DNA from 4 places in the Sulfurovum zhangzhouensis genome. Region 1 is predicted to be linked to each of the others. Evidence: riboswitches for the same ligand, from Rfam matches in the RefSeq annotation. Region 1 holds a riboswitch; each other region holds the start of a gene.

Region 1 (7,730 bases):
TTTCCATGGCTAAAGTAATGCCGCCATTTGTCGGAAGTGCTCCCCCTGTAAATCCTGAACCTGCCCCGCGTGGAGTGATCACAATCTTGTGTTCATTACAATACGCCAGGATATGACTGACATCTTCTTCATTACGTGGGAAAACGACCGCATCAGGTTCATAACGCGTACGTGTTGCATCATATGAATAAGCGATAAGATGTGCTTTGTCAGAATAGACATTTTCTTTGCCTACCATATTTTCCAAAGCTTTGATGTGTTTTGCGTCTAGCATAAAATTCCTTTTTAAATATCGGGTGATTTAATGATCTGTTTAGAAGTCATTCAATCGCATTTTAAATATTTTTTCTATACTTTAAAGTTGTTCCATTGTTTTGTAGTAGTCATTTTCATCCTCATTAAAATCAAACCAACCGGATTCTATCTTCTCGAAACGAGAAAAGAAAGGAAACTTTCCTGTTTTAGGCAGATTATCTAACTTTTGCTCATTGATGATCTTTTTAGATACAGGATCTAGCAGTACCGCAGTACCGTTGCGTACAATGAATACAAGTCCAACTTGATAGGCTTTGGCAAATTCGGAAAGATTTTCTCTGCTTGGTACTTTGTCACCTTCAACTGAGAGGAAAAGGGCGTAAAGGTCCGGATGTATCCAGTTTTTATTATATTGTTTTGTGATTTTTGCATAAGTTTCTGCATCGGGAGCCAAAAGCAGTACGTTTTGATACATATACCCCCCTATGACTTTATCACCTCTTGTGATAGGAGTTTTGATTGTCGGCAGTTGTTCATGATCTATCACACTATGCTTTATTGATTTTGCCGAGCCATCTTGGTTGGTCTGGATCACGTAACTTGTAATAGCCTGGGCACTCTTCCCATAATTATGTATCACGACACCGCTCATCCCGTTAAGAGGCAGAGCTTGTTTCAACTTAAGTTGTTTTTGATCTGCATCAGCCACCGATGTTTGTACGGTAGAAGGGAAAAAGCCTGAAAAGAGCGGTATAGAAAATAAAGTAATAAGAGCGAACTTACGCATAACAAACCTTTTGTGGATAATATTAGCTTGATTATACAAATAAAAGAGTAAAAGTTCCATAATCTTCTGATGGTCTCCTTAATTTATTTAAGTTATAATGATGGCCGTACTAAGCAAGATAGGAAGAATTAAGTATGATCAAAATGAAGTATATTGAGGTAAAGGATGTCAATGTTTAAAAGTATTGTTACGATACTTTTTGCAGTGACTTCTCTTTTTGGTGCAAAAGTAACACAGGAGAATTGGGAAAAAGGGCAAACGTTTTCACACTATCTTGAAGCACATAATATTTCAATTGACCTTATCAATGATATCTCTAAAGAAGATCAACAGTTTTTATCTGAAATCCAAAGCAATACAAAGTTTTATGAACTGAGTGAATCTGGTAACATCTTGTTACAATCCCTGATCCCTATCAACGACGAAATGCAGATCCATCTTTACAAGGACAAACGCAAAGGTAAATATGTTTTTGACATTATCCCGATAGTTTATGAAGAGAATGAGTATTTTGCAAATATTGAGATCAATTCTAATCCTTATACAGACACCCTTAATACCATAAAACAAGCAAAGATCGCCAAACGAGTGGGGCAGGTACTCAAAAATACGATCAATACTAGATCGTTGGCAAAAGGTGATCAGATAGCGTTTAATTATACTCAGCGTACTAGGCTGGGAGAAATTTACCATATGCCTGATATCGAAGTAGTGAAACTTACTACACGTGGTAAAACGAAATTTATTTATGCAGATAAAGACGGATACGGACACCTTGAAGGTGCAGAAAATACAAGCTTTAACAATGAGGGAAATTTTATTCATCTGGTACCTTTTCAAGATCGCACAAAAACATTTGGTATGCCTCTTAGACATGCACGTATCACCTCAAGTTTCACCTTTAGAAGATGGCACCCTATCTTAAAGTGTTACCGCCCTCATCACGGAACAGATTTCGGTGCAAAAAGAGGTACGCCTCTTTTAGCCGTATATGACGGGACAGTGAGTTATGCAGGATGGATGAACGGATACGGTAATGTGGTGAAGATCAAGCATCCAAAAGGATATGAGTCACTTTATGCTCACCAAAGCCGTATGAATGTACATAGAGGACAGCAAGTTAAAAAAGGCCAAATTATCGGGTATGTAGGAAATACCGGTAGAAGTACAGGACCGCATCTTCATTTCGGTCTTCAGAAGAATGGAAGGTGGGTGAACCCGATGAGTAATCTTCAGAGGGCTTCTTTGAATCAGAAAAAGTTTACGAAAGTGGTCATTAAACATGCCAAGGTGAACAAAGAAAAGCTGGTTAAGCTGATTGATTCAAACAGCAGTACGTATGTATGGGATGAGACAACTTCAAAGCAGTCAAGAATAGGTGGATAATGAATGAAAAATGAGATCAAGTCTTTTCAGCTCAAACCGCTTGAAGACCCAAAGTTCATTACCACATCATTAGCAACTTATCAACAAAACGGCATAGCAAAAAGTTGGGAGATTGTAGAGGCACACGATAGTGTTGCGATACTGATCTATCATAAAACAAAAGATGCATTTGTATTGGTGCAGCAGTTTAGGCCGGCAGTTTATCTTAACAATAATCTCGGACTTACGATCGAACTATGTGCAGGTATCGTAGACAAAAATCTCTCATTGATGCATATCGCATCTGAAGAGATAGAAGAGGAGTGCGGTTATAGAGTAACTGTAGATCAGATAGAAAAGATCACCTCTTTTCATACTTCTGTAGGCTTTGCAGGAAGTAAACAAATGCTTTACTATACAGAAGTAGATGAAAGCGTGAAGGTCTCTGAAGGCGGGGGTGTGGATGACGAACAGATCGAGGTCATTTATCTGCCAGTGAAGGAAGCAAAATCATTTATTTTTGATGAAACAGTAGCAAAAACTCCTGGATTAATGTTTGCGTTTATGTGGTGGTTTGAAAATAAGAACAGGGTTTTGTAAGTAAAGATTGAGAGTGCATTATGATGCACCCTTAATCTTATTTATCTTGTATTGCCTGTGTATAGGCAGCATAATAATGGCTTCCATCCGTAAAACTATTGACAGTAAGTTTTGAAAAGGCTTCAACGTATTCCCAGAAACTGTCTTTCAGCTCTTGGGGGATATCGGTCTCACGAAGGGCTGTTTCCATACATCCCAGCCACTCATAACGACTTTTCTCATAGATAGAGAACTCATCATGCAGACGAATCATATACTCAGTGAGATCTTGTCCTATTGATTCAGTATGCACCTTTGGTCCACCGCACAGTTGGATAAAAAAGCGTGCATTTTTCTCTTTTACTTTTTCAAATTCCTCTTCATCCTGAGGAAAAAAGTTGGCGATAGAACTATCATAGATCTCATCATAAAAACGATACATTAGATCCTTCATTCCCTCATAACCCAATGCTTCATAGAATGCAGGGTCTGGCATTTTAAAGTGTACTGCCTCACCTTTTGCAACAGGGGTCACATTATACATCTTGTTTCTCCGATTGTAAAATTTTTGAATATTGTATCAAATTATAATAAAGATAAATTATTCATCACAAAAACGTTTAAGCAGACAACCATAAGACTCGATACGTCTGTCACGAAGGAATGGCCAGATATCGCGTACTTCTTTGGTACGTGCATGGTCGATATCTGCATAAAGTATCTCTTCGTTCTCACTCCCGGCCTGCACGATGATCTCTCCCTGGGCTCCTGCAACAAAAGAGTTACCCCAGAAACGTATACCATCCATTACGCCTGCACTGTCTGCTTCAAAACCTACACGGTTGCATGAAATAACAGGGATACCATTGGCAATCGCATGGGAACGTTGGATCGTGATCCAGCTCTCTACCTGACGTGCTTTCTCATCTTCACTATCTGCATCGAACCATCCGATCGCTGTCGGGTAGATAAGAATCTCTGCACCGCGAAGGGTCATCGCTCTGGCTGCTTCTGGATACCACTGATCCCAACAGACAAGTAAGCCAAGTCTACCTACAGAAGTATCTATCGGTTCAAAACCAAGATCTCCAGGTGTAAAGTAGAACTTCTCATAAAATCCAGGGTCATCAGGGATATGCATCTTACGGTATCTGCCTGCGACTTTACCATCCTTTTCAAACACCACAGCCGTATTATGGTAGAGACCTGCTGTACGTCTCTCAAAGAGTGAAGTTACAAGTACGACAGAGTTGGCTTTTGCCACCTCTGACCAGTAAGCTACATCTTCATCAAAGTTAGCGGCATAGTCAAAAAACTTGGTATCCTCACTTTGACAGAAGTATTCATTCTGATGAAGTTCCTGAAGTACAATAAGCTCTGCTCCGTTCTTTGCAGCCTCTTCTATTTTGGAGGTAGTAGCGTTGATAGTATCGGTTTTATTTCCATAAAATTTTTGTTGAATAAGTGCTGTTTTCATAAAAGAAATTTTAACATAATTTTATTTTTTATTAAACTCTATTTTTATATAGTATGTATAAGGAAATGTTAAAAGCCAAACATATCGTGAGATATGGACGGAAAGCCATGGGTCTTCATAGTTAAGATTGCCAGGTTGCACATTTATAGATGCATGTAACTTTTACTTTTCCTAATATATTTCGAATCAAAGGAAGAAGTGTATGAAAAGTACAAGTTTTGCACTATTATCTGCTACAATTTTGCTCTTTTCAGGATGTGGTTCAACCAAGGTTGCACATGTCACTATCATTAATACAGACAAAAGTCATACTTCTCAGCAAAGTACCAAAAAGATAGCACATGCTTATCCTTCTGTTATAACTAAAGCGCAGCAAAAAGAATTTCTTACCAGAATCAATCAAATCCGTTCAGAGAGAAGATCATGTGGAAAGTACGGAAATATGGGACCGGTACAGCCATTAGCTTGGAGTGATAAACTTTATGATGCAGCATATGAGCACAGCTATGATATGGCCAAGAGCAGCCACTTTAGCCATGATGGTTCAGGCAGCAGAAATGATAGAGCTGCTGTTGAGATGGGGCTGGGACATGGAAGTAAATTAAGAGATCGTATGAGCTATGCAGATTATCAGTGGCGTGCTATCGGTGAAAATATTGCTGCAGGACAGCACTCAACACAAGCGGCAATGGATGCATGGCTGCGCAGTGATGAACACTGTAAAAACCTCATGAGCGAGCACTTTACAGAAGTAGGTATGGCATACTATCCTTCAAATGATCAGTATCAAACCTACTGGGCACAAAACTTCGGACGCAGTATGTAGCGTTAGTAGGCTACCTGCATTGTTGAACAGTGCAGGCTTCCTCCCTGTTCTATCAGTTTTAGACAATTGACCGGAATGATCTCTCTGTTTGGAAACTGTGATGTAAATACCTCATGGGCAACTTTATCTTGTGCAGTACCGTATGTTGGGTAGATGATTGCGTTATTGGTGATCAAAAAGTTTGCATAGGTAGCAGGTAGGCGGTCACCCTCTTCATCGTAAATCGCATCACTCATTGGAAGTGCTACCAGGTTGTAAGGTGTCCCATCGACCATTTTGAAAGTTTGAAGTTGTTCTTCCATCTTTTTTAATTCATCATAATGCTCATCACTTTGATCATCACACTTGACATACATGATGGTATCTCTGTTGACAAAACGTGCCAAGGTATCGATATGCGAATCGGTGTCATCTCCTGCCAGATAACCATGATCAAGCCATAATACTCTTGTCGTACCAAGCGTTTCTTGAAGCTTTGCTTCTACGTCTTCTTTGCTCAAACCACCGTTTCTATTTGGGTTGCAGAGACACTCAGAAGTAGTGAGGATCGTTCCCTCTCCGTCACTCTCCAGTGAACCGCCTTCCAAAACGAAGTTGATTGTCTCAAGCGGCGTGGTACCCATATAACCCATTTTGTGAAGGATGGTGTTGACACTGTTGTCAAGACCTGCTTCAAACTTACCTCCCCATCCGTCAAAAGTGAAGTCAAGTAATTTTACTTCATCTCCTTCTTGGATAGAGATATATCCGTAGTCTCGTATCCATGTATCATTGGTTGGTATTTCGATAAATGTCATGTTGCGGGTAGAACAGAACATGTCTGCTATTTTCTGTTTGTCATTACAGATAATATATACAGGCTCAGCATAGGCAATAGCCTGTGCAATACGGATAAATGGGCTAAGTGCCTCCTCTAAACTTTTTTCATCTTCAGGATCGTGCCAGTCTGTTTCTTTGTGCGGGAATGATAATAGTACAAGCCTTTGTTTTTCCCATTCTGCAATCATACGTTTCATTAGTCTAAATCGCACCTTTCATTTTTTTTCCCATTATTGGAATCTTTTATATTTTTTTTCAACTCTTTGAGTAGAGCGAATAGAATCACCACTGTTAAGATCATAGCGATAATTTCAAGAATTGTTATCCAATCCATTTTTTACCTTTATGCAGGGGTGATTTTTGTCTATTTGGGGTATAATTCCATCATGGCATATATAACGATCAATAGACAAAACTTTTATCATAATCTTAACCAAATAGCGCTAAAAACCGGCTCTAAAGAAAAAATAGCCATTGTATTAAAAGACAATGCCTATGGACATGGCCTCAAACTGATAGCCAAGCTGGCTAGTGAGTATGGTATCAAACATGCGGTTGTACGTGATCTCACTGAAGCTGATGAGGTCAAAGAGTTCTTTGAGAGTGTACTTGTACTTGCAGGTGAAAGCAGGGTAGATGAGGTATGCAGTTTTGCGATCAATAGCATCGAGCAGTTATCCGGTATGGAAAAAGGGTGTCGTGTAGAACTCAAAGTAGATACCGGTATGCACCGTAACGGTGTTGCAATCAGCGAACTGGATGAAGCGCTGGATATGATTACTGAAAAGGGTTTGAACCTGGTAGGTGTAATGACCCATTTCAAGTCTGCAGATGAACTGGGTTCAGACTATTTTTGGCAACGAAAGTACTTTGCACTTGTAAAGCAGAGAGTCAATGAACGCGGGTTTGACAATGTACGGTTTCATTCGCATAACTCATCAGCGATCCTGCGTACGAGAAGTTTCGATGAAGATATGGTACGTGCAGGCATCGCTGCATATGGCTATGATGAACTTCATGAAAGCTTTGATAAGACAGATCTAAGACCGGTACTGACACTCTATGCTAAAAAGGTTGCTACTAAAGTTCTAAAAGCCGGGCAGAGAGTAGGGTATGGCGGTAACTATACTGCTCCAAAGGATATGGTGGTCTCTACATATAACATCGGGTATGGTGACGGATGGTTGAGAGCAACTGACAAAGCACCTTATCAGACAAGTGAAGGATTGGAAGTACTGGGACGGGTATCAATGGACCTGATAAGCTTTGAGAGTGAAAAAGAGTCACTATGCATTATGGATGATGCACAAAAAGCAGCGAAACATTTTGAAACAATATCTTATGAGATCATGACTGCACTCTCTTCTGATATACCAAGGGAAGTGGTGTGATAGAGTAGTTTTGCCTATTGCTTACTACTTTTATAACAAATTTTACTGTTTACTGGTGGATGATTCTCAAAATATCATTATTCTCATCAACAATTTGAAAAACATGTTTGTCCCCGGGAGACTGATAGTAGGTTTCTTCACTGTTTTGTGCATCATTCAACACTACCTTGATTGTTGCTTTCCGATCTTCTGTTTGTACATCAAAAGAGATGATCTCTACTGCTGAAACTA
Region 2 (7,730 bases), 760 kb from region 1:
GTTCTTAGGAGGAATGTTTTGGGCAGTAAAGAAGTGTTTATCAATGAATTAAAAGAATTCAATATGCATCATGATAATAGATTAAGAGTGGTTGAAAAAGCAGTAAAAGGGTTAGTACCTCATGAAGATGCATGTGTGAAACTTTTTGATTGCCCGATTCATAAATGGATGGAGACAAGAAAACCATTACTTAGCAAAATTTATGGAAGTGAAAATATCAAAGCATTGGCAGCACGTCATGCAGAATGGCATGAACAGAGTGACAAAGTATGTGAGATTCTATCTTCAAAAAATGAAAAAAGCAGTGGATTACTGGGAAAAGTGTTTGGGAAAAAGCAAGAGATGAATGAGGGCGAGCTAGATAAGGCAATGTCTTATGTTATGGATCTAAAAGATCTGACGGAGACGATCGATTCTACATTTGGACGTATGATCAAAAGAGCCAATGCGATCCAGGACGATATGTTTGAAGAGAATGTTTAATGGCATATGATCTTAAAAACAAATTGGTAATTGCTATCTCGTCAAGAGCACTTTTTGATCTTGAAAAAGAGAATAGAATTTTTGATGATAAAGGGCTTGAAGCTTACTATAATTATCAACTCGAACATGAAGAAACACCTTTAGAGGTTGGTACAGCATTTCGTTTTGTGAAAAACTTACTGGCAATCAATAAAAGTTTTGATGATAAACTTATCGAAGTTATCATTCTCTCAAGGAATAATGCTGCTACAGGACTGCGTATCGGACGTTCTATCGAACACTATCAGTTAGAGATAGAACGTAGCGGATGGACAGCAGGAACACCGGTAGCTAGGTATCTTGATGCCTTTAAGGTTGATCTCTTTCTTTCTGCCCACTCTGAGGATGTACAAGATGCAATTAATGCTGATGTCGCTGCCGCAACTATACTTCCACATAAGCCTTCCGTTGATATCGAATCAGATATAGTAAGAATTGCTTTTGATGGTGATGCTGTGATCTTTGGTGATGAGAGTGAGAAGATCTATCAAGAAAAAGGTCTGGAGGCATTCCTGGCATATGAAAGGGAAAATGCCAAAAATCCATTAAGCAAAGGTCCTTTTTTTAAATTTTTGAAAGTCATTTCTGATATTCAGGATAGATTTCCTATGGAAAAGTCACCGATCCGTACGGCTTTGGTCACTGCACGTAATTTCTCTACACATGAAAGAGTTCTTCGTACACTTGATGCATGGGGTGTTCGTGTTGATGAAGCGTTCTTCCAGGGTGGGGTACAGAAGTATGAAGTGATCAAAGCATTTGGTGCGGATATCTTCTTTGATGATCAGGATGCACACTTGAAATATACGGCAAAAGATACGCCTTCTGCAAAAGTACCCTATAAGTCTTAGTTTTCTATTAGATAGTTTCACATAACTTGATCAAATACTTTCTAATAATAGATAAAAATCTAAATTAATCTAATTAGCTTTATTTAATCTTAAGAGTAATCAGTCTATAATAAAGAGTACTAAGACTATTAGAGTTTTTAAATATTATTTGTTGTGCCAAACTTGTTGCGAAGCAAGGACGGAAAGCCACGGGTCTCATGAAGATAGCCGGGTTGCCAAATACATCTTATTAGAATGTATTTTTACGTTTCTTCTTTTCTCCTGTTTTACATTTCAATTAGTATTTATTCAGTTTGTTGTGCCAAACTTGTTGCGAAACAAGGACGGAAAGCCACGGGTCTCATGTAGATAGCCGGGTTGCCAAAATGAATTTCTACACTTCGTTTGTACAACAAAAAAAGACCTCACTTTATTGTTGCGTAAAGTATTTATTGTACTTCTTGTTTGAAAGTAGGGCAATAAGGCTTACTTTTTATACAATGAGTTTGGTAGTTAATATTTGTTATAAAGGAATGATGCATGAAACAACTCATAGCCGCTTTGGGATTGACCCTAAGCTTATTACTCTCTGGATGTGGAGGCGGTAGTACATCAACTACTACAGGAATAGCTTCCATGAGTCTTACTGATGCTCCTACTGATGATGAAAATGTAAAAAGTGTATTTGTGACTTTTACGGGACTTAGATATCAATATGCTGACAGTAATGAAAGTTGGCAAGATGTAGATTTTAATGAATCTAGAACAATTGATCTTCTAACACTACAAGATGGAAACAGTACAATGCTTAATGAAGTAGAGCTTCCAGCAGGTGAAATTGCACATGTTCGTTTCAAACTTGATACTTCTAACTGTTATATCGAGTTTGTTGATGGTTCACCAACTGCAAAATTGACTGTTCCAAGTGGTGACCAAACAGGGTATAAAGCGATCGGTGGTTTTACTATCCCAGCGGGTGGAGTTGTTAATATCACTGCAGACTTTGATGTGAGAAAATCTGTGGCTTCAACTGGAAATGGTAAATACATGCTCAAACCAACAATTAAAATCATTGACAATATCGAAGTTGGTGAGATCAATGGTACAATGAATATAGATGTAAACGGATCTCAGGCAATCCTTTATGCATATACTGATGGAAGTTGGGATGATGCTGAATCAAATACTACAGGTAGTAACTTCTCTAATGCTGTTCTAAGCACTGATGCTACAGATGGAACATTTACACTCCCTTGGTTGACTACTGGTACTTATGATCTTGTACTTGTTGCATACACAAATACAGGTGAGTTTGAAAACGTACTAGGATTTATTGATAATGTAGTTGTTGAAGCGGATACTACAACAACTGTAGATATCACAGATGAAAATCTTTTAGATGTTCTTCCATAGTAATTAAAGCAATTAAAATTTTTTGAATATCTCCTTATCCTCCCTTTCGAGGGGGGAGTCTCTCCCCAAAAAGTTACTTTTAAAAATACTGAAAATTAGTTTATTACTGATATTCCAGTATCAGTTTTAAAGAGTAGTGTCGTTAAGTTTTATACAAATAACCGTACCAGTTTATCGATAGGATCCTCATCGGTGTATATCTTCGTATGTCTGATATTATAGTGAATGAAATGTGTTTGCACGGTTTCATCATGTGCTTTAAGTTTCGCTAGATAGTGTTGGATACTTGTTGTACTGAAGTCAGTGTTAAGACTTTGTGTACTCTTGGGATTATCAAGTATCACGTCACCAAGTTTATGAGGTTTCTCTTCTTCTCTATGTCGAACAATAATAGCGATCACTTCATGTTTTTGTGCAAGCAGTGAGAGGTCGACAGGTTCTAAAAAATCTCCTATGATAAAAAGTAGAGAGCGTTTGTGTATATGTGTAGAGAGTGTTTGGATCGCTTTGGTATAATCCAGTGCAGTATGTAGTATCTTTTGTTCATAGAGCTCTTTTGAGTAGTTTTCTATATGATATAGCTGCTTTGTAGGAGGAGCCAGAGTGTACTTGTCTGAATAAAAATTAAACCCGGTAAAAAGATCATTGTTGTGGTGGGCAGAGTAGCCAAGAATTGTGGCGATCTCAGTAACAGCATGTTGTTTGAGATTGTCTGCACCGAAATAAAGGCTTCCATCCATCATCGCTGCAACAACCACAGAAAGTTCTCTGTTGGCATGCAGTTCTTTTATATAAGGACGGCCGAGTTTTGCTGTGATAGTCCAATTGATCTTCCTGACATCATCTCCGATCTGGTATTCTCTCAGTTCACTGAAGTCATATCCTTCACCATGCATTTTAGAGAGGTTATTCCCTGCAAGCAGGGTATAGACTTGATACCTGGCTTTGAGTTGTAGGGTTTTGAGCGCTAGTGACATTACGGTATCGGCACTTCTTGAATAATCTTTGAGATGATCTCATCAGGGTTGATCCCTTTTGCTCGGGCTTCATAGCTAAGCACTATACGGTGACGAAGTACATCATGTACTACAAAACCGATATCTGCCGGGGTAACGTGGTCATTACCTCTGAGGAATGCTTTGGCTTTAGCAGCTTTATAGAGGTCTATAGAAGCCCTTGGACTGGCACCATACATAAGATCAGCTTTGATACTCTCAAGACCAAACCTCTCTGGTTCTCTCGTTGCGGTAATCAGCTGTACGATATAACGCTCAACTTCTGCATCAACGTACACGTTATTGACTTCTTCTCTCAGTGTTTGAAGATCTTCTTTATTGAGTACAGATTCTACTTTTTCAAAGCTTTTAGTGGCAGCTTTACGCATGATGGTAAGTTCATCTTCTTCACTGTTGTGTGTTACCAGCAACTTCATCATAAATCTATCCAGTTGTGCTTCAGGCAGAGCGTAAACTCCTTCTTGTTCGATAGGGTTCTGTGTTGCCATGACAAGGAAAGGAGGTTCGATCTTGAAGGTCTCATCACCGATAGTTACCTGACGCTCCTGCATTACTTCAAGTAAAGCTGACTGTACTTTTGAAGGGGCACGGTTGATCTCATCTGCCAGCAGTAAGTTAGTAAAGAGCGGACCTTTTTTGATACCAAAGTCATTGGTCTGCGGATTGTAGATCTGTGCACCGATGATATCTGAAGGAAGCAGGTCAGGGGTGAACTGTATACGTTTACTATCAAGTCCAAGGGCTTTGGAAAGCGCATTGATCGTTGTTGTTTTTGCAAGACCGGGGACCCCTTCAACAAGGATATGTCCATCACTCAGAAGTCCGATCAACAGACCGTTTATCATCTGTTCTTGACCGATGACAGCTTTAGAAAGTTCTTTTTTGAGTGCATCTATTTTTTTATGCATTGAGTTCCTTTTTTATCGCTTTGAGATCAAGCGGTTTATTTTGGTAGATATGTGCTTCAATCTTTTCTATTGCCGGTGCAAACTTTTTGCTATCCTCTGCTATCAACAGTCTTAGTAGTGTTTTAGGATCGCTTGTTTGGTTTATCTGTTCGATAAACGGATCGTTCTTGATCTTCTCTTTTTTATGCCATTGTACACTCTTCGCTGTGAAAAAACCTGAGATAAAGACGACAATGTAACCTAAAAATGTACCTATCCATGACCAGTCTGTGACTTTGATCGGTGCTGGAGAGTCAACTTTGTCTATCAGTGAAGATTGTGCAACAGGTTTGATATTAAAGGCTTGAGCAGGTATTGTAAGCATATAACTTTTTTGTGTCTTTGGGTTAAATGATTTGATTTTCACTTCATTAAACGTAAAACTTTTTGCTGAACTCATCGCCATCGGATAGACAACAGTATTATAGGTATGTTTTGCACTACGTATCGTATTGACTTGAGGCTCTTCTTTAAAGAGGATGTAGTCATCTGTTGAAAGAAAGATATTATTAAGTATCGGAGGATAACCTGTACCCTTGATCTCTACAGAAAACGGAATGGGTTCATGTGCACTGGCTTCATGCGTTTTGACTTGGTGTGTCAATGTAAAGTCGCCTACAAGCAGTGTACCTTCCGGAATCGGCTTGACCGTCAGCTTCAAAGGCTCCAGCTTGATAATGCTATCCGTCGTGGTCATTCTTTTAACATTATCTCTATCCCCTGAAAAGCTGTATGCGACATCTTCTTTTGTTGTCACTTTTTTGACCAGTTCAAAACCTATGTCTATCACACCGCTTTTAAGCGGATAGAGAAGATAGGTATAGTGTATCTGTGCATTTTGGTATCTATCCTCCACTTTTGCATCTAAACGATAAAATTCATATGCTTCGTTTTCAGTAAGAGTGAATTCAAAGAACATTACTTTTGAGTAGTCAGTCTGCTTGATATCAAAGGTAAGTAATACAGGTTCTTTAATATAGGCACTTTCTTTGTTTAATAATGCTTTAGATGTAAAGCCTTCTCCATATAATAGGCTAATACTAGAAAATATAATAAAAGTTATTACGCTTTTACCAAGGCTGTTTTTCATGGATATATCCCTTGTTGATCATTTCATAAATTTTTGAACTGATTGGTTGTTCTTGTTTGCTTTGTTGATCCTCAATCAATTTCATCTTCTCTTTGTTCTTACGCTTCTGTTCACTACCGCCACTCCCTGAACCTGAGCTCGGTTGGTCTTCGCTACGTGTTTCTTTTCCATCATCTTGCTCTTGCTCTTGATCTTCAGATTTGGAACTGGAGTTGTTTTGTGATTGTGGATGGGCAATACCAAGAGATGCTTTTTTCTCTTGAAGCAGGGCGATCAAGGCCAAATTGGCACTGGCATCATCATCCTCTCCAAGCTGTAATGCCTGAGTATAATATTTTCTGGCTTTATCATATGACTCAAGTTTGGTATAGGCATTAGCGATATTGTAAAAGAGCATCTGTTTTACATGAAGAGAGGTAGAACGAATACTTGTATAGATCTTGATCGCTTGTTTGTACTCTCCAAGTTTATAATAGCTGTTTGCTAGTGCTACTTGGCTTTGAAGTGTTTTTGTTGACAGGTGGCTAAGCATCTCTTTGGAACGATTATAATCCTCTTGTGTATAGGAATGATACGCATTGTCAAGTGTAATCACGTCAAAGATTGATGCCTGAGCCTGAGAACCTAACAATGAACTCAAGACAAGAAGGTACTTGACCCCTCGTGTATGTACGAGTAAAAAAAGAATAAGAGCTAAAAATAGGGGAATAGGATAGAGTTCAAGGTAAGAATGACTCATCTTACTTATTTGCTGTTCTTCTGTATTTAATGTATCAAGAGCATCTTGTAGCTCATTAGCTGTAGCTTCAGGAGAACTCTTAGGTGTCATGTAAGTACCGCTATTTTGTGAAGAAAGTACTTCAAGCAACGGATTGATCCGTGAGACTACAAGGTTTCCTTCATCGTCTTTGAGAAAACTTCCATCAGGCTTTGAGATCGTTGAACCAGATGTTGTACCCATAGCTAGGATAATTGGATGGATAGCGTTATCCTCAATAATACTATTTAATATAAGTTCATCTTTTTCATCTCCACCGTCAGTAATGAGTATGAGATTCTTATCATTGATAGGAAGATCAGAAACCTTAGTTAAAAGTTTTTCAAGTGAGGTTCCGTGTGTGAGGATATTTTCCAGTCTCAAACTTTTTAGTGCCAGTGAAATTAACTGATGATCAGTAGTCGGCGGTGAAAGTAGGAGAGGGTTGGTCGTAAATGCAATAAGAGTGATGTTGTCACTGAGATTTTTCTTTAACAATGATTCTATGGTCTGTACAGCAAACTCGTAACGGTTAGGTTCAATGTCGTTTGCGCGCATAGAATAAGAGACATCCAGAGCGATAATGATCTCTTTCGCGTCAACCTTTCGCTCTTGAGGACCTTTGTCTAGTGCGGGCCTACTAAGCGCTATTACAAGAAGAGTGAGAATTATCAAATGTATCGTATCTGTTATCTGTTTGGAACGATAATAAAATAGTACGCCAATTGGGATCAATAACCAAAGCAAATAAGGATAGAGGATACTCATATTGCCTCCCTAGATGTCCAAGGAGTAAAAATCCCATGTTTGGACAGTACCCATCCAAGGAGCAAGAGTGTTGCAAATATCAAAGGATAAAATGCCAAGGAGTTTCGATCAAGATAGTTTTCCGAACGTATAGGACTAGGTTCAAGGCTTTCTATCTGTTCATAAACCTTGGCCAATTCGTCTGCATCTATGGCTGAGTAGCTTTTTGCACCTGTCTCCTTGGATACAGTTTCCAGCAATACTGCATCATATTCATTTTTTTGTCCGATACCGATGGTATAGATCTTAATACCTGTTTTCTTAGCTTTTTCAACTGCCTGACGCGGTGAGGTACTGCCTGCATTGTGTTGGCCGTCTGTAAGTAAAACAATGACCTTGTTTTCAGCA
Region 3 (7,730 bases), 480 kb from region 1:
CCTTCGCTCCACTCTCCACCATATGAATCCTTTTTAATTTACTATTACGTCATTATAACAAATTAATTTGATATAATTTTGCATGCAAAAAATAGAAACAAAATATCAATCATTACCTTCCCCATGTTGGTTGCTTGAAGAAGAAAAGCTAGTAAAAAACTTAGAGCTTTTAAAGATGGTAAAAGATCAAAGTGGAGCAAAAATTCTCCTTGCGCTCAAAGGATATGCGCTTTGGAAAAGCTTTGATACCGTTCGAGCATACCTTGACGGATGTTGTGCTTCAGGTTTACATGAAGCCAAATTAGCGTACGAGGAGTTTCGTAAAGAGGTACACACCTACTCTCCGGCCTTTAAAGAAGAAGAACTAGAAGAGATCGCTTCCATTTCTCACCATTTGGTCTTTAATTCTCCTGCACAGTTCAAACGTTTTGCAGCGAGGGCAAAAGAGATCAATCCTTCTGTTTCTTTAGGTATACGTGTGAACCCTGAATTCTCGCAAGCACCCAAAGAGATCTACAATCCATGCGGTCTTTACTCTAGACTGGGAACAACAGTAGAAAATCTTGATGAAGGCATACTAAACCAATGTGAAGGGCTGCACTTTCATGCCCTTTGTGAAGAGGATAGTGACGCATTAGAAGGAGTACTGAAAGCTTTTGAAGAGAAGTTTGGCAAGTATATTCCCCAAATGAAATGGATCAACTTCGGCGGCGGGCATCATATCACACGAAAAGGATATGATGTAGAGAAGCTTATCACTCTTATTAATGAGTTTAAATCACGTTATGACGTAGAGGTCTACCTGGAACCGGGAGAAGCCGTAGGCTGGCAAACCGGTCCACTGATCGCTACTGTACTCGATATCGTTCATAATGGCATTGATATTGCCATACTTGACACCTCTGCTGAGGCACATATGCCTGATACGATCATTATGCCTTACCGTGCTGATGTGAGAGATGCAGGTGAAGCGGGTGAAAAGGCTTATACCTACCGACTCGGTGGAAATACCTGTCTCGCAGGAGATATCATGGGCGATTATAGTTTTAATGAACCATTAAAAGTAGGCGATAAGATCATATTTGAGGATCAAATGCACTATACAATGGTAAAAGCTACAACCTTTAACGGCATTAAGCTGCCTAGTATTGCCATCCAAAGAATCAATGGTGACATTGATGTTGTCAGAGAATTCGGATATGAGGAATTTAAAGGCAGACTCTCTTAAAGTAATTTAAGAGAGCTGTTTTAATCATTGATTAAACTGCAATTTCTACTATTTTATCTTCAAAATACTCAACCAAAAGAGCTTTCAATGCTGTAAGTTCAAGTGGCTTTGCAAGATAGCCATCCATACCGGCACCCAAATATTTCTCTCTATCTCCAGAGAGTGCATTTGCAGTTAAAGCTACAATCGGGATATGCTTTTGATGCTGACTTCTCTCATAGTTCAAGATATTGGCAGTAGCTTCCATTCCACCCATAACAGGCATTTCAATATCCATGAATATCATATCATAGCTATTCTCTTTACGGTTTGCAAGCGCTTCCTGACCATTATTAACGATACTTACTTCAATACCCAGCCTGTTAAGCACATTAGTAATCAACTTTTGATTAATAGTATTGTCTTCAGCAACTAAAATATGCAGGTTTTTAAATGTAATATTTTTCTTCGTTTCTGCTGTCTCTTCTTTATCACTTAACGCTTTCAATGTCTTAGTGAAATTGACAGGCTTATATATAACCTTATCGATAAGAGGCCCATATCGCTTCAGTATTTTTTTCTGATCACCTGTAGATATGACAACCACTTTAGTATCAATCCCTAAGAACTGCTTAATCTCATCTTCTCGTTGACGATACTTGTGATCAACAAACAAAATATCAGGAAGCTCTGCATGTGTTTTCTTTATATGCAGCAATCTCTCGTCTGTATAATGTACTATGTTAGCTCCCGTATAAGCAATATATGCTTCAAGGTTTTTATTTCTGAAATATTTTTCATCGATATGTGGGTTAAGAATACCTACAGTCAATTTACTCTTATCCTCTACTTCTCTTCTTTTAGCATCAGACGGTTTCTTAAAGGATAAAGTAAAAAAGAATGTTGTGCCCTCATCCACTATACTCTCTATACTTAATTTTCCACCCATAAACTCAACCAGTCTTCCTGAGATTGAAAGACCTAGACCTGTTCCTCCATACTTTCTGCTGGTACTCACATCTGCTTGGCCAAATGCCTCAAAAATCTTCGCTTGCTGCTCCTTTGAGATACCGATACCTGTATCAGTGACCGCAAACTTCACTTGTACCTCATCATTTTTTTCTGACAGTTTTTGGATCGATACATTCACTTCACCGTTTTGAGAAGTAAATTTCAGGGCATTGCTGACTAAATTAACAATGATTTGAGATATCTTTGTCGGATCACCGATAAGCTTAGTTGGAAGTTCAGGATCCAGAAAGATATTAAAGTCAATATTTTCTGCAGCAGCTTTGGCAGCATAGGATTCAACAGCAGACTCGAAACTCTCTATAGGATCAAATGCTATTTGTTCAAGTTCTATTTTTTGTGCTTTGATCTTTGAAAGATCCAAGATATCATTTACTATTGAAAGAAGATGTTCAGAACTTCTCTCAATCGTTGCAATAAATTCTCTTTGTTCTTCAGTAGCATCAGTCTCTTTAAGGAGCTGAGTAAATCCTAGAATACCGTTAAGCGGTGTACGTATCTCGTGAGACATACTCGCCAAAAACAGATCTTTCGTCTGATTGGCATCCTTGATCGTTTTGATCAAGAACTTATAGATGTGGTCCATCTTACCACTCTGGATCAAACGGCGTAGCTCCTTTTGTTGATTCTCATTAAGAACAAGTTCAATGTCTTTAACCGTTTCTTCAAAAAGATGTCTATCTTGTTGTATTTTGACAAACTTTATCAATAGTATAATCCATACTACTAAAAGTAAAAATGCTCCTGTTGCATATCCGATAGCAAACCATTTCCCAGTATCATCTATGATATGCATGGATTTACGCAGCTCTGATTGGACTTGGGTAAAGTAATCCATTTTTTTTGTTACTTGGTTTAGCCATCCAAGCAAAGTCACTGCATAACCACCTCTATTGGACTCATACATAATCATCTCGCGTTCTTTTGCAAGAACACTCTTATACTCATCAACAGAGAGTAAAGCATTAAGCCTGGAAACCAACTCTTGATCCTCTATATCACCATAATCAGGAAATCTATCTTGAGCGATCAATTTTTCCCATAGTCTAACATCTTCGTCATTCATTTTTTGAGACCCAAGAAGAATAGAAGAGATCATTGTATTTTCAACTACAGTATTCTCCTTAAGGTTGGTTATCGCCAGGTAGACACTAAAATAGTGGTCAACTTTCTTGGTTGTCAGCGTATTCTGTACACTTTGTAATATCTCCTGGACATTTCCAAATACTTTATGATGATACCTATCCACAAGAATCTCTTGATAATTACCTCTAAGATCATCTACTTCTCGTCTTATCTGTTGAAGTTCCCCACTTATATTTTGTATCTGTCTACTATAGGCACTAAATTGACTATCAGCGATGTAGATCATGAGATTTTTCAATGCCCCATCAACATCACTTCTGTTCTTTTCAAGCTTCTCTGCATCACTCTGTGCTCTTGTTACCATGTAAATAGCACTATTGAGTCTTTCAAACTCCATAGTATCCAATACCAGTTCGATATGTTCTACGAATGATGGAAGGTTCTTGCTATTTTGTGTAAGTTCATAGTTTTTATAAGAATTATATGCAGCATAAGAGAGTATAAAAAAAGCTACCATGACCACACTAAGTAGCAATCCCAGTACACTTTTGTTTTTTGATATATTCATCACAGTCCTTTAGTGTTCTACTTCGTTGAGTTATATAACATGTCTCATATCTTGAATGATTACCGTTATTTCAAGACAAACATAAATCTTGGGTAAAAAGTTAAAAGAAGAATATCCCTAAAAGAGGTAGATTCTATTGGCAGTCTGGCGATCTTTTCTGAAAAAAGACCCATAACTTTCTGTCCCTGACTCACGACAGGTTTAGCTTTTTCAACATTAATACCTATGTGGTAAATTCTACAATGAATAGACTTAAATATATACCAAAGAATACCAACTAAAGTGATCGGCTAAAAATCCTTAATATAGATGATATCATAGGAACTAGACTCTCCACTGGCTCCAATAACACTCTGAAAACGTCGATTATGCCTGTATTTTAACTCAACTCTTGGTATCTCATCATTGATATAGATAATCATAAGATCGTCTGTAAGCTTTTTACCAACTTCTATACTGTTCCCTGCACCAAGTACAAAATGATCGATCTTAACCCCAGCATTTGCTAAAGCAGATTTTGCCATAGCACCTCCCATCATTTTCATCATCTCATCTCCGGTATACGTATCAGAGGCTGATTCATTATCAAAAAGTAGAACGGAAAGTATCTGTTCTCTTGTGAGGCTCGGACTGGAAGAGAAGTTGATATTAGGAGCCTCCGGTGTGCCTGTTACTGTAATAGTAATCAAGTGATTAAGTGCTTGGTGTTTTGCCTTGATCTCTAAAAGCGGTTTATTGAAAGTACCAGTAAAATAGATAAAACTTTTTTCCAGAACAAATTTTTTATTTTGAAAGAGATAAGTGCCGCCTTCAAGTAATTCAATCGATCCCAATACCATTAAAGGCTCATTCATTGCTTTATAAAGGGTAAAACTAGGTTTTGCCTGAATGTTAATGTCTTTTTGTTTGAAGAGAAGAGCTTTTTTACAATGAATATTCAGTGCCATGCTCAACTGATCCATAAAGTGATTGGGTTGTTTTTTTTCTTTATTCTCAACAATAATAATATCACTGTCAGAGGCAAATGACTGTTGATTTATATCGTAATGGATTTCTCCCCCCTGTAAAACGATATCTCCTTTTATATCCGTGCGATTACCGTCAGCTGTTGTCACTATATTAATATCAGAGAGGACATCAGCCCACTCATGCTCCAACTTTAACTTGTTAGCATCTGCATTGATCTTTCCTTCTTTTTTCTTTAAGTCATACTTTCCGGCTATCTGAAGTGCATCATTTACCCATACAGAACTGAGCTCAACCTCATTGTCTTTCAGTTGGATCAATGAAGGTTTTGTTGCATAGAGTCGCTGCTTATTGTATATTAGCTGATAATGTTGGATTGTCATGTTCATATCTTTGACACTTATATCTATATCCACATCACTGAACATATGTTTATTTTCTCTATCTGCATTGTAGACAATTTGAGGTGACTTAAGAGAGAGATTGATCTTTTTTTCTTTATTGATGACAGCATTGATAACTGCACTTCCCTCCACTACAGGCATATCATCAAGCGTATAATAGGATGCGATAAAAGTGTTCAAAGATCTTAGTGAACCAATCGTAGTATTTACCTTCAACTCTTTAGTAAGGTTAGCATCAAATGTCGCATGTAAAGGCTGGCTCTTTAGCCCTCCTTTAATGGTCTGGTCATTTTTTTTGTAAATCGCCTGAAAGTTTAACGCATTTGTTTTCATATCTATTGTGGAATCATTACCGTCCACTGTCAAATCTATATCGATCGTAGAAAGCTTATCCCACTGTATTTTAGGATCCAGGGGTCGAACTAAAGAGTCTTCTGGTATCGTTATTTTATTTTTGACTTGTATGGTTTTACTTAAAATAATATCTGTATCGACATTGACCAGATTTGATCTAATTAGTGCGATACCGTGAAGCAATGTATTTTGTTCAAGATCAAAAGGCAGTTGCACTTCAATATTTGCTTCTGTATCCTCCAACTCTTCAGGCAGTTTCTTGATATCTGTGACTTTAATTGCCTTTTTGGTTTTTAACTGTAGGTTGCCTCTTTTATAATCCTGCATTGCAAAGCTTCCCTCTAATGAGTCTGAAACAAGCTTTGCATCTAAATGCATATCATCTCCCTGATAGGTTACATTGAGATCATGAAGCACTCCCGTCAGGTTTTCATCTAAACCATAAACCTCTCTGGCATATATCTCCCCGTGATAAGTGATATTTTTATTCATCATTAATTGGTTGGTCAACAAAATATTTTTTGCATAAGGTGTAGAGAGAGTTATATTTGTATCTGATGAAAGTTTTTGTTCAGAAATTCGGTAGAGTACTTTAGATACCAAAGACTCAACATCAACATTAAAGTCGCCTTTTTTTCCGGTCAATATTTGTGTTGCACTGGCTTGAACGTCGGCCTGAATATTTGATGTGCTTGCTAAAATATCTATGACAATATTACCAAATGCCTCTTTTCTCAAAGGCAACCCCGATAACTCGAAAAGTCTTTTATGTGGTGTCAGGGCAATTTTACCCACGAGAGTATTCTCATCTACATTACCTTTAAAGACTATATTGCTTAGATTACTCCGAGCATCCAGAAATACACTTCCATCCTCAACTAATCTCTCTTGCAAGTTCACTGTGATCTTGCTGCCTTCAAGGTTGAACTTTTGTATTTGTACAGGATCAAATATCGTAGGTTTAGCATTTAGATAGATTTGATCAACCCGGATAGATTTTGGTAGATAAAATGACTCTCTTGTTTCTTCATGAGAAGTATTAGCACCTTGTTCTGCTTTTTCAAGACTGGATATAAACCTTCGTAAAGTCGGAAGGTCAACTCTTTTGACACTCAGAGAGGTGATATGAACTTCTCTATCTTCGTAACTTCCTTTTAAATTGATATCCGTTGCATTTGTATCAACCAATAATTCAAGTGCTTCCATCTCCAGCTCATTTTCACTGTAAGACAACATGCTTGCACTCATTAAAAACTTAGAAACCGAGATATCCTGAAACACAAAAGGTAACAAAGAGATATGCACCTCTTCCATACCTACATCAAACGAAAATGACGATTCACTTGTATCATTACTGCTACCAAAACTCTCAATGAATGTTTTAATACGGGTGACATTTCCTTCTTCCAAAACTACTTTTGTTAATGAGATCTTTTTTTGCAGCAGTGCAGCCGGATTCAGTCTTAACGTTAGTTGTTTCGCAAGTAGTTTCTCTTTATACTTAGGAGCATGTATTGTAATACCGTCAAGAACATCTCCTGAAATATCTTCGTAACTTATAGCATAATCCGGAGCGTACCGCTTTGCAATTTCTTTTACTACAATCGGTGTATTGATAGCCACCCAAAGTGCTGTAAGTAATACAATGATAAAAATAATGCTTCCTAAGAGTACCTTTCTCAAAACGATTGTCCTACCTGAAATGAAATACCATATTGCGAAGGGTCGTTGACATTAAACCCTACATCCAATTTAAACGGGCCTATCGGAGTCATATAACGCACGCCGACACCTGCAGATGTGATAATATCACCTGAATAATCATAACTTTTGTCAGTGAGCATCGTATTGTCCGTAAAGACCGCACCGTAAATGTCACCCCATACAGGATAATCTGCTTCCAACGAAACATTCAACATCGTAGAAGCCCCTTCTATAGAATCACTTGTTGGAGAGAGAATCACTCCCATCTCTCTAAACCCATAAGCACGGTTAAAATAGGCTCCACCGGCAAAGAATAGTTTGGATTCAGGAACTTCTCCATCGAACTGATCTACAACTCCTGTTTTGAGGACTGCTGCCATGGTAAGTTTATCAATGCTATGGATATATCTCC
Region 4 (7,730 bases), 580 kb from region 1:
TCGATGAGATGCTTATCGGAGAGATCAAGATGATCTATAAGGCTATTGCACTTCAGTTTGAAAGAAAAACCGGTGTGATGTGTAATGTTGTCATGGAGATGAGCCATGAAGGCTTTGGAAGATGTATCGTCATTGCAGACAAGATCGTGTTGGTAGACAAATACTTCAAAGATGCACATAGATTTGGATACAGAACAATTGACAAGCTTTATGAAGATGGACAAAAACTTCTAGATAAAGCATTTAGTATCTATCAACAATACAAACCATGTAAGGAGGCATAAATGGCAAATGTTGGGATTTTCGTAGGTAGCAGCAGCGGTGTGACACAGGAAGCAGCTGAGCAGCTTGAAGAGCTTTTTGATGGAGCTGAACTGATCAATATGGAAGAGGATTACGATGACCTTGGCCAATTTGAAGAGTTTGATGTATTACTGATCGGTTCTTCAACCTGGGGGCAGGGTGATCCTCAGCGCGACTGGGTCGATCCTTTGTATGAAATGGAAAATGAAGAACCTGATTTCAGTGGCAAAAAAGTAGCTTTCTTTGGAGCAGGTGATCAGGATACGCATGGCGAAGAGTTTATCAGTGCTTTGGGAAAAATGAAAGATGTTTTCAGTAAGCTCGGTGCAGACACTGAATATGGATATTGGCCTACTGAGGGGTATACCTATAAATTTTCAAGGGCTGAAAAAGACGGTAAGTTCTGTGGATTGGCAATCGATAACGTGAACCAGGCAGATCTTACTGAAGAGAGAATCAGTACTTGGGCTGAACAGCTGAAAAGTGAAATGGGTATTTAGCGACAAAATTGTCGGAGTTTATAAAAATATTATAGGTTTTATCTAGTTGTTATAGAGTAAAAATTGCATAGTGTGTTAAAAGGATTTACAATGGGTGTATTACAAGAGTTTCAGACATTAACGGATGCTGAAGATTATTTTGACTTTTTTGATCTTGATTATGATGAGAGATTGGTGTATGTAAAACGTTTTCATATCATGAAAAAATACGGTGAAATGATAGAGAAAGCAAAGGGTCATGATCTCGGTAGTGAAGAGAAGTTGTTGGATTATTATAAATTTGCCTTGATCACTGTTTATAAGAACTTTGAGAACGGATATGCTCCATCAGCTGCCGAAGTTTGGGATACATTCGGCAAGCCTAGTGCATGTAGTACCTGTTCTACTTCAACAACATGTAATGATATAGAGGAGGTAAGCAATGGAGTTCACGCATGCACAAGCCAAACAAATATCAGCTTCAACTAAAGACGAGATACTGCCGGTATTTCATCTAGGTCAAAGGGTACGTATCACAAAGCCTATCAGGAATGACGGGTCTAACCCTTTTCATGCTCCTGATGCAATTTTGGTCCAGCCCGGTGCGGAAGGATATGTTACGCATATAGGAGACTGGCTGCAGGTGATACGTATCTATGAAGTCCATTTTATAGAAGAAGGATCTACTTACGGATGCCGTGAAGCAGAGCTATTGGCCATAGATGATGTAGACGGATATGATGAAGTTGAAGAAGAACTAAGATGGTTGAGAGAACACCGTGCCAAAAAAGCAGCTCAAAAAGCAGCTCAAAAAGCAGCTCAAAAAGCAGCTCAAAAAGCAGCAGAGCAATCTCAAAACAAAGGAAGCGATGACTAAGTTTTGTGTATTAGCAAAGATTTTTATATCACCGCAGATATAAAGATCTATCTATTTTAAAAGGAGACAACAAATGACAACTAGAGTAGAGATCATTAATGATTTTTTGGCAATTAATGTTACACCGGGTAAAACGATTCAAGACATTGTAGAAGCATCAGGTTCTGCACTACCGTTTGGGTGCCGTGACGGTGAATGTGGAACATGTGTAGTACTAATTGAATCGGGGATGGACTATCTTAGTGATATGACTGACAAAGAAAAAGCAGTTATGAAAACAATAGGTGAGAGCAGTCCTAAAGCACGTCTTGCTTGCCAGATGAAGATCACACAGCCAAACGGGCTTGTACGTATCAAGTACTAATCTTTCTCCGGATTTTCCGGAGTTTGATGTAGTCATTTTTAAAGAGATTTCATAATCTTTTTAATGATGATTACCTCTATTTTGTCAAAAGATGCATTTTTGTGCAGTCTGGAACAGAATATGCATAGTATTGAATGTAAAATAATTTATATACTATATACAAGAGGATACAAATGGCAGTAAAGCAAGTCTTTAATCTCAAACAAAAACAAATACCGCGTCTTTCTATGCAGACATGGTTACCTTTGCTGCAATGTTCACTTTCAGACCTGGAAAAACATATACAGAATATCGCCAATGAAAATCCGTGTCTTGAAGTAAGTTCAGGCTTTGAAGTAGCAGAAAGTTCATCCAGCAGCACACATCAGGCATATCTTTCCTATCAAAATCATGTCTCCAATGCATCGAGTGATGAGATCGAATGGATGAGTATATCAACCCAGTCACTTTATGAAAAACTGGATGAACAGATCGCTGCACCGCTTTTCCCTACACCGATCTCTCAGAAGATCGCTAAACAGATCATATTTTATATCAGTGATGAGGGGTATTTTGAAGGAGATATTGAAGAGATCGCTACACAGTGCGGTGTACCTGCTGCACAGGTAGAATCGGTCAGACAGCGTTTTGCTTATCTTCAGCCTTACGGGGTAGGGGCAAAAGACTATAAAGAGTCGTTTTTGTTTCAGTTAAATGAGTTTGATCTAGATGATGATATGAGCCTATTGCTCAGTGCGATGATCATACAGTTTGAATCATTGGAAAAGTTTATCAGCCATCCTAGGTTTTCAGAGGCCAAAGAGATACTGAAACATCTCAAAAATCCGCCGGCTATCAAATACATGCCGAGTGAGCCGCCTATCTTGCCTGACCTTTTTGTCTATTTTGATGAAGATGAGTTGACCATAAAAATGAACAATGCATTTTATCCGGATCTCAAGGTGACACAGATCGATAAGTATGAGAATTTTGCGAAACAGAAATTTAAAGAAGCACGAGAACTGGTCAAGCTCCTGGACCTTAGAAAAAGTACGCTTTATAACATTACACTGGTACTGTTGGAAAAACAGTATTCGTTTTTCATGGGTGGGACGCTAAAACCTTTAAAACTTCAGGATGTTGCAGAAGAGCTTGGATTTAATGAGTCTACAATTTCCCGCGCGATAAGCGGAAAGTATATGGAAACAGAGCATGGTATCTACTCTTTTAAAGACTTCTTTTCCAATGCTATAGGCAATGTGTCTACAGCCGAGCTAAAAGAGTTTATCCAAAGATTGATCCAGAGTGAAGATAAAAACAAACCCTATAGTGACAAAGCGATCCATGAGATGCTTGAAGCACGTTTTGGTATACAGATGGTGAGAAGGTCTATTGCCAAGTACCGCCAGGAGCTGGATATCCCTTCATTTAAAGAGAGGAAGTTCCTTTATCAGCTTGAGATGCTCTAAAATGAATCAAGGAGAAGCTTTCTTAAAAAGATAAATATATTGTTATTATATTTGATAATTTGACTTAATACTTAGTATTTTAATAATGTTTTAAATATAATCAAAATGCATTACAATGTTAAACGCTACACCTATCGTGAGATAGGGTCAGAAAGCCATGGGTCTTGGATACTATAGCTCTATAGTAAAAGAAAAGATCGCCAGGTTGCATAATCAATCAAATACTACACTTATTAAAGGGAAATAATGAAAAAGGGAATGTTATCTCTGGTGTCTATAATGGCACTGAGTGGAATAGCTTATGGGGGCGGTGATATGGGTAAGGCTGTAGAGCCTTATGTCGAAATGCCGGAAGTTGAGGTATATCCTTTCTATATTGGCGTAGGAATGGGAGATGTATCGGTTGATGATGAGACAACTGATGAAAAGATTAGTGCAACTACAGTGGTATTACAAGCAGGATACGAGTTTAACAGTTATGTGGCACTTGAAGGACGTTATACATTAGGTCTGGGTGCTTGTGACTATGATAGCGGTACACTAGGTGTCACTGATGGATATGATGGTGATTATTATAGCTGGGGAGTTTATGTAAAACCTATGTATCCGATTGGAAACTTTGATATTTACGGACTTCTAGGATATGGCCAAATTATGCTTGAAGACCTTGCAGGTGGTGATGCAGTTCAAGGTGGATTCCATTGGGGACTTGGAGTAAGTTATGCGCTTTCAGGAGAGATATCTGTATTTGCCGATTATGTCTCATTGTATGATGATAAAGGACTTGACAAGAGAGCAGAACTTGATGATATAGTTGCCGATACTTGGACAGTCGGTCTTACGTATAAGTTTTAAAAGGAATCAAGAATGAAATTAACAAACTTTAAAATCATACCTTTTGTACTGATGGTTTCTTCACTTTTAGCATTGAATGGCTGTGATAAGTCTTCTACCTCTTCAGACAGTGCGCTTGCCGGTGTAGCTCCTGTAGCAGTAAACGATAGCGGTGTTGGTGTTTCAGGGGCACCGGCAACTATCTTAGTAGTAGCAAACGATACTGATGTTGAAAACAATCTTGATGTCAGTTCTGTACAGATCATCGGGACAGCGAATGCCGGTGATTCTTTGGTGGTAACGGGCGAAGGAACATGGAGTGTTGATGCTGCAGGAAATGTGACTTTTACACCTGAGATTGGATTTACTAATGATCCATCTGTGATCGAGTATATCGTATCTGATACTAATGGACTTGTATCCAATAGTGCTACAGTCACGATAGACTATCCCCAAACAGCACCTGTAGCATACGATGATGATGCTAATGGGACTTCAGGTTTTGCAACCACTGTGGATGTTTTGGCAAATGATACAGATGCAGAAAATGATATTAATACAAGTTCAATTCACATCACAGGTACGACCAACCCAGGTGATACTTTGGTAGTAGCTGGTGAAGGAAACTGGTCTGTCTCTCCTGTGCATACAGTGATCTTTACACCAGAAGCAGGTTTTACGGGAGATCCAGAGTCAATCACGTATATTATCACTGACAATACAGGTCTTACATCTAACGCAGCTACTGTAAGCATAGATTATCCGCAAACTGCTCCTGTAGCAGTGGATGATAATGAAACTAATACTACTTTAGGTGCAGCAACTACGCTAAATGTCGTGGCAAATGATACGGATGCAGAAAATGACATCAATGCAAGTACGGTGAATTTCGTAGATGGCAATGCAACGGATGAGAACGGTGATGATTATGCTGACAGTTTGGTTGTAGCAGGTGAAGGTAACTGGACTGTTGATGCTGATGGAAATGTGACATTTACCCCGGAGGCAGGCTTTATCGGCGATCCAACACCGATTTTCTATACTGTAACAGATAGAACAGGGCTTGAGTCAAATGAAGCGAACATCACAATTGATTATCCTAATCTACTAGCTTCATGCAGGGCATATCTGGAAAATGGTCTTTCAGTAGGTGATGGCATGTATATGATTGATCCTGACGGTGTTGGAGGAATAGACCCATTTGAGGCTTATTGTGATATGACAAGTGATGGTGGCGGGTATACTATCAAAACAGTTACTACCTCTTCAGCACTTTTGGCTCCAGCAGCAGAAGCATATTGTTCTGATAACTTCGGTATGCATCTTTTTGTACCAAGAACAGAGGCTCATTTTACTGCTGCGGTAACTGCACACGGAGCAGAATATTTTTATATCATGGGAATATATCCTAATGTAAACGGAGCTACTTGTATAAATACACCATTTAACTCAGCTTCCTGTACTACTTGGGCTCCGAAAGATGGCGGGATATGGTATGTTTCCAATAGAACAGATATCGCTGAACCAAATGGAGATAATAATGTTGATCAATCAATGGGTTATGCATTCTCAGGTACTACTCTTGCTAATTACAATGATATTGTATCCGGTTACAGTTCACAAAATTTTGCATGTTCTGCACTTGATGATCCTAAGGCACAAACTTTTGTAAATAATACTCCATTATCGTTAATGGATATGTCTACGGTTACTTCACAAATTATTGTAACAAATGCTATATCCTCTATCAATAAAGTGACTGTACATATCAATAGTAGTGGGCTAGCGCCTTATGATAATGAGTATCGTCTTGAAAGTCCTTTTGGAACGGTAGTCCTGCTTTCAGATAACAGGGGAACCGATCCGACATTTATCGCTACGTTTGATGATAATGCAACCATTTTGATGAGCGATCAAACTTTTAGTTCGACGATCAATGGAACGTATGTGCCAGAAGAACCTCTATCAGCTGTTAATGGTGAAAATGCAAATGGTACATGGACATTGAATGTGGTTGATAACATTCCTATTATTACTAATACCTTAAACTCGTGGAGTATTACGATAGAGTAATATTAAATTAAAGACAGGATCTAAAGATCCTGTCTTTGATAATATAAAGTATGTACTTTTTCATTCCCACTCTCAAAGTGGGAATGAAGCAAAAAATCACTCAGAAAAAGTCTTAAACCGTTGTGTCGCATAGGTTGAGTGGCATTGCACACAAAGTCCCATCATTTTGGAAAAATTTTCCTCTACTGCTTTTTTCTCTTCAAATTCGGCTGCTTCAGATAATTTACCGGCTGTAGCATGGAAAGAACGGTCTAGTTCAATAAACCCCTGCGGTAAATTTGTTTTCAATTCTTCTCTTTGTGCCTGTGTTAAACTTTTAGTGAAGATAAAACTGTCATGGATATCTGTTGCCATTTTGGAGATCTCTTCATACTCACCTTTTACTATATTAGAAAAGATACTATGCATCCCTTTTTCGATATGTCTCATCTCCTCAGCAAGAAGTGATCTTGTATCTCCTGATAATCCTTCTACGCCTTTTTGATTTTCAGTTGCTAATATCCCTGTTGTTAAAGCGATAATTATTCCTAAGAACCTGATCATGCTTATTTCCTTTTACTCATTTTTTTCAAGTTGATCGTAGCATTTTTATATTTTTTTAGAATTGATTTATGTTAAGTTCTTTGAAGTAAGGGCGAGATACCGCAATATCAAGCCTGATATGCCTATCTATTTCTCATTTTGCAACTTAGTATACAACTGCAAATGTTTGTCTATCACTAGTTCCCAATTCATATTTTTTTGAGCAAATGAATAATTTTCAACTTTTTGTTTGGATAGTTCTATCCCTTTTTTGAGCTTTAAAGCAGCATCTTCAAAATCATCAACTTTAAAAGCAGGGTTATTGGAATATTCTAATAACTCTCCAATACTTCCGGTTGCCGGTCCTACCACTACTTTATTAAAGGTGTAGGCTAAAATTTGTACGCCGCTGTTTAAAACTTCCGATCTCGGTATAAAAACCACATCTGCTGCATTCATGTAATACTGAATATCCTCTTCAGGTACCAACCTATAACCTAACATACGATCTGTTTTTAAGCTATAAATGAAGCGTTTGAATTGAAATAAAACCCAATCAAAAAATTGTTTTTTCTTTGGATGTCTATACCATCTAGGCACAATTAAAAACTTATTTTCTACATCCAGACGCTTAAAAGCTGATTTGATTAGATTTCGTTCTTTTTTATGTCTAATACGTCCAAATACTAAAATAATGTTTTTATTCTCGTCTAATTGCAAAGTTTTTCGTGCTTCTTGTTGTGTACAATCATTTAAGATGTCACTGTACATAGGATGATAAATAACTTCATGTACTAAAGACGGATTATCAAGGGTATTCGTATACATAG

The links. Region 1 has a riboswitch for cyclic di-GMP ahead of PGH07_RS04410 (CAP domain-containing protein). Riboswitches for the same ligand answer to the same signal wherever they lie in the genome.
Region 2: linked by a shared signal. The riboswitch ahead of PGH07_RS00510 (DUF4382 domain-containing protein) and the one ahead of PGH07_RS04410 (CAP domain-containing protein) in region 1 are both predicted to bind cyclic di-GMP.
Region 3: linked by a shared signal. The riboswitch ahead of PGH07_RS01990 (hybrid sensor histidine kinase/response regulator) and the one ahead of PGH07_RS04410 (CAP domain-containing protein) in region 1 are both predicted to bind cyclic di-GMP.
Region 4: linked by a shared signal. The riboswitch ahead of PGH07_RS01400 (porin family protein) and the one ahead of PGH07_RS04410 (CAP domain-containing protein) in region 1 are both predicted to bind cyclic di-GMP.

The regions. Positions count from the first base shown of each region.
Region 1 is NZ_JAQIBD010000001.1:848,515-856,244, reverse strand. Features, by position in the region: gene PGH07_RS04440 (FAD-binding oxidoreductase) at 1-274, opposite strand, end outside; gene PGH07_RS04435 (plasminogen-binding N-terminal domain-containing protein) at 356-1,042, opposite strand; gene PGH07_RS04430 (peptidoglycan DD-metalloendopeptidase family protein) at 1,214-2,428, shown strand; gene PGH07_RS04425 (NUDIX hydrolase) at 2,432-3,007, shown strand; gene PGH07_RS04420 (globin domain-containing protein) at 3,045-3,530, opposite strand; gene PGH07_RS04415 (carbon-nitrogen hydrolase) at 3,588-4,463, opposite strand; cyclic di-GMP riboswitch class I at 4,528-4,606, shown strand; gene PGH07_RS04410 (CAP domain-containing protein) at 4,666-5,289, shown strand; gene PGH07_RS04405 (agmatine deiminase family protein) at 5,292-6,305, opposite strand; gene PGH07_RS04400 (hypothetical protein) at 6,305-6,442, opposite strand; gene PGH07_RS04395 (alanine racemase) at 6,495-7,499, shown strand; gene PGH07_RS04390 (hypothetical protein) at 7,549-7,730, opposite strand, start outside.
Region 2 is NZ_JAQIBD010000001.1:90,513-98,242, reverse strand. Features, by position in the region: gene PGH07_RS00520 (hypothetical protein) at 19-483, shown strand; gene PGH07_RS00515 (5'-nucleotidase) at 483-1,373, shown strand; cyclic di-GMP riboswitch class I at 1,519-1,593, shown strand; cyclic di-GMP riboswitch class I at 1,664-1,738, shown strand; gene PGH07_RS00510 (DUF4382 domain-containing protein) at 1,893-2,765, shown strand; gene PGH07_RS00505 (DUF58 domain-containing protein) at 2,915-3,742, opposite strand; gene PGH07_RS00500 (AAA family ATPase) at 3,742-4,689, opposite strand; gene PGH07_RS00495 (hypothetical protein) at 4,682-5,818, opposite strand; gene PGH07_RS00490 (VWA domain-containing protein) at 5,799-7,343, opposite strand; gene PGH07_RS00485 (vWA domain-containing protein) at 7,340-7,730, opposite strand, start outside.
Region 3 is NZ_JAQIBD010000001.1:364,270-371,999, forward strand. Features, by position in the region: gene PGH07_RS01980 (hypothetical protein) at 1-22, opposite strand, end outside; gene nspC (carboxynorspermidine decarboxylase) at 83-1,228, shown strand; gene PGH07_RS01990 (hybrid sensor histidine kinase/response regulator) at 1,260-3,890, opposite strand; cyclic di-GMP riboswitch class I at 4,026-4,106, opposite strand; gene PGH07_RS01995 (translocation/assembly module TamB domain-containing protein) at 4,181-7,297, opposite strand; gene PGH07_RS02000 (autotransporter assembly complex protein TamA) at 7,294-7,730, opposite strand, start outside.
Region 4 is NZ_JAQIBD010000001.1:267,101-274,830, reverse strand. Features, by position in the region: gene PGH07_RS01430 (NifX-associated nitrogen fixation protein) at 1-284, shown strand, start outside; gene PGH07_RS01425 (flavodoxin) at 285-803, shown strand; gene PGH07_RS01420 (nitrogenase-stabilizing/protective protein NifW) at 894-1,271, shown strand; gene PGH07_RS01415 (nitrogen fixation protein NifZ) at 1,225-1,659, shown strand; gene PGH07_RS01410 (2Fe-2S iron-sulfur cluster-binding protein) at 1,733-2,023, shown strand; gene rpoN (RNA polymerase factor sigma-54) at 2,197-3,471, shown strand; cyclic di-GMP riboswitch class I at 3,586-3,684, shown strand; gene PGH07_RS01400 (porin family protein) at 3,718-4,326, shown strand; gene PGH07_RS01395 (Ig-like domain-containing protein) at 4,339-6,378, shown strand; gene PGH07_RS01390 (cytochrome c) at 6,475-6,921, opposite strand; gene PGH07_RS01385 (glycosyltransferase family protein) at 7,048-7,730, opposite strand, start outside.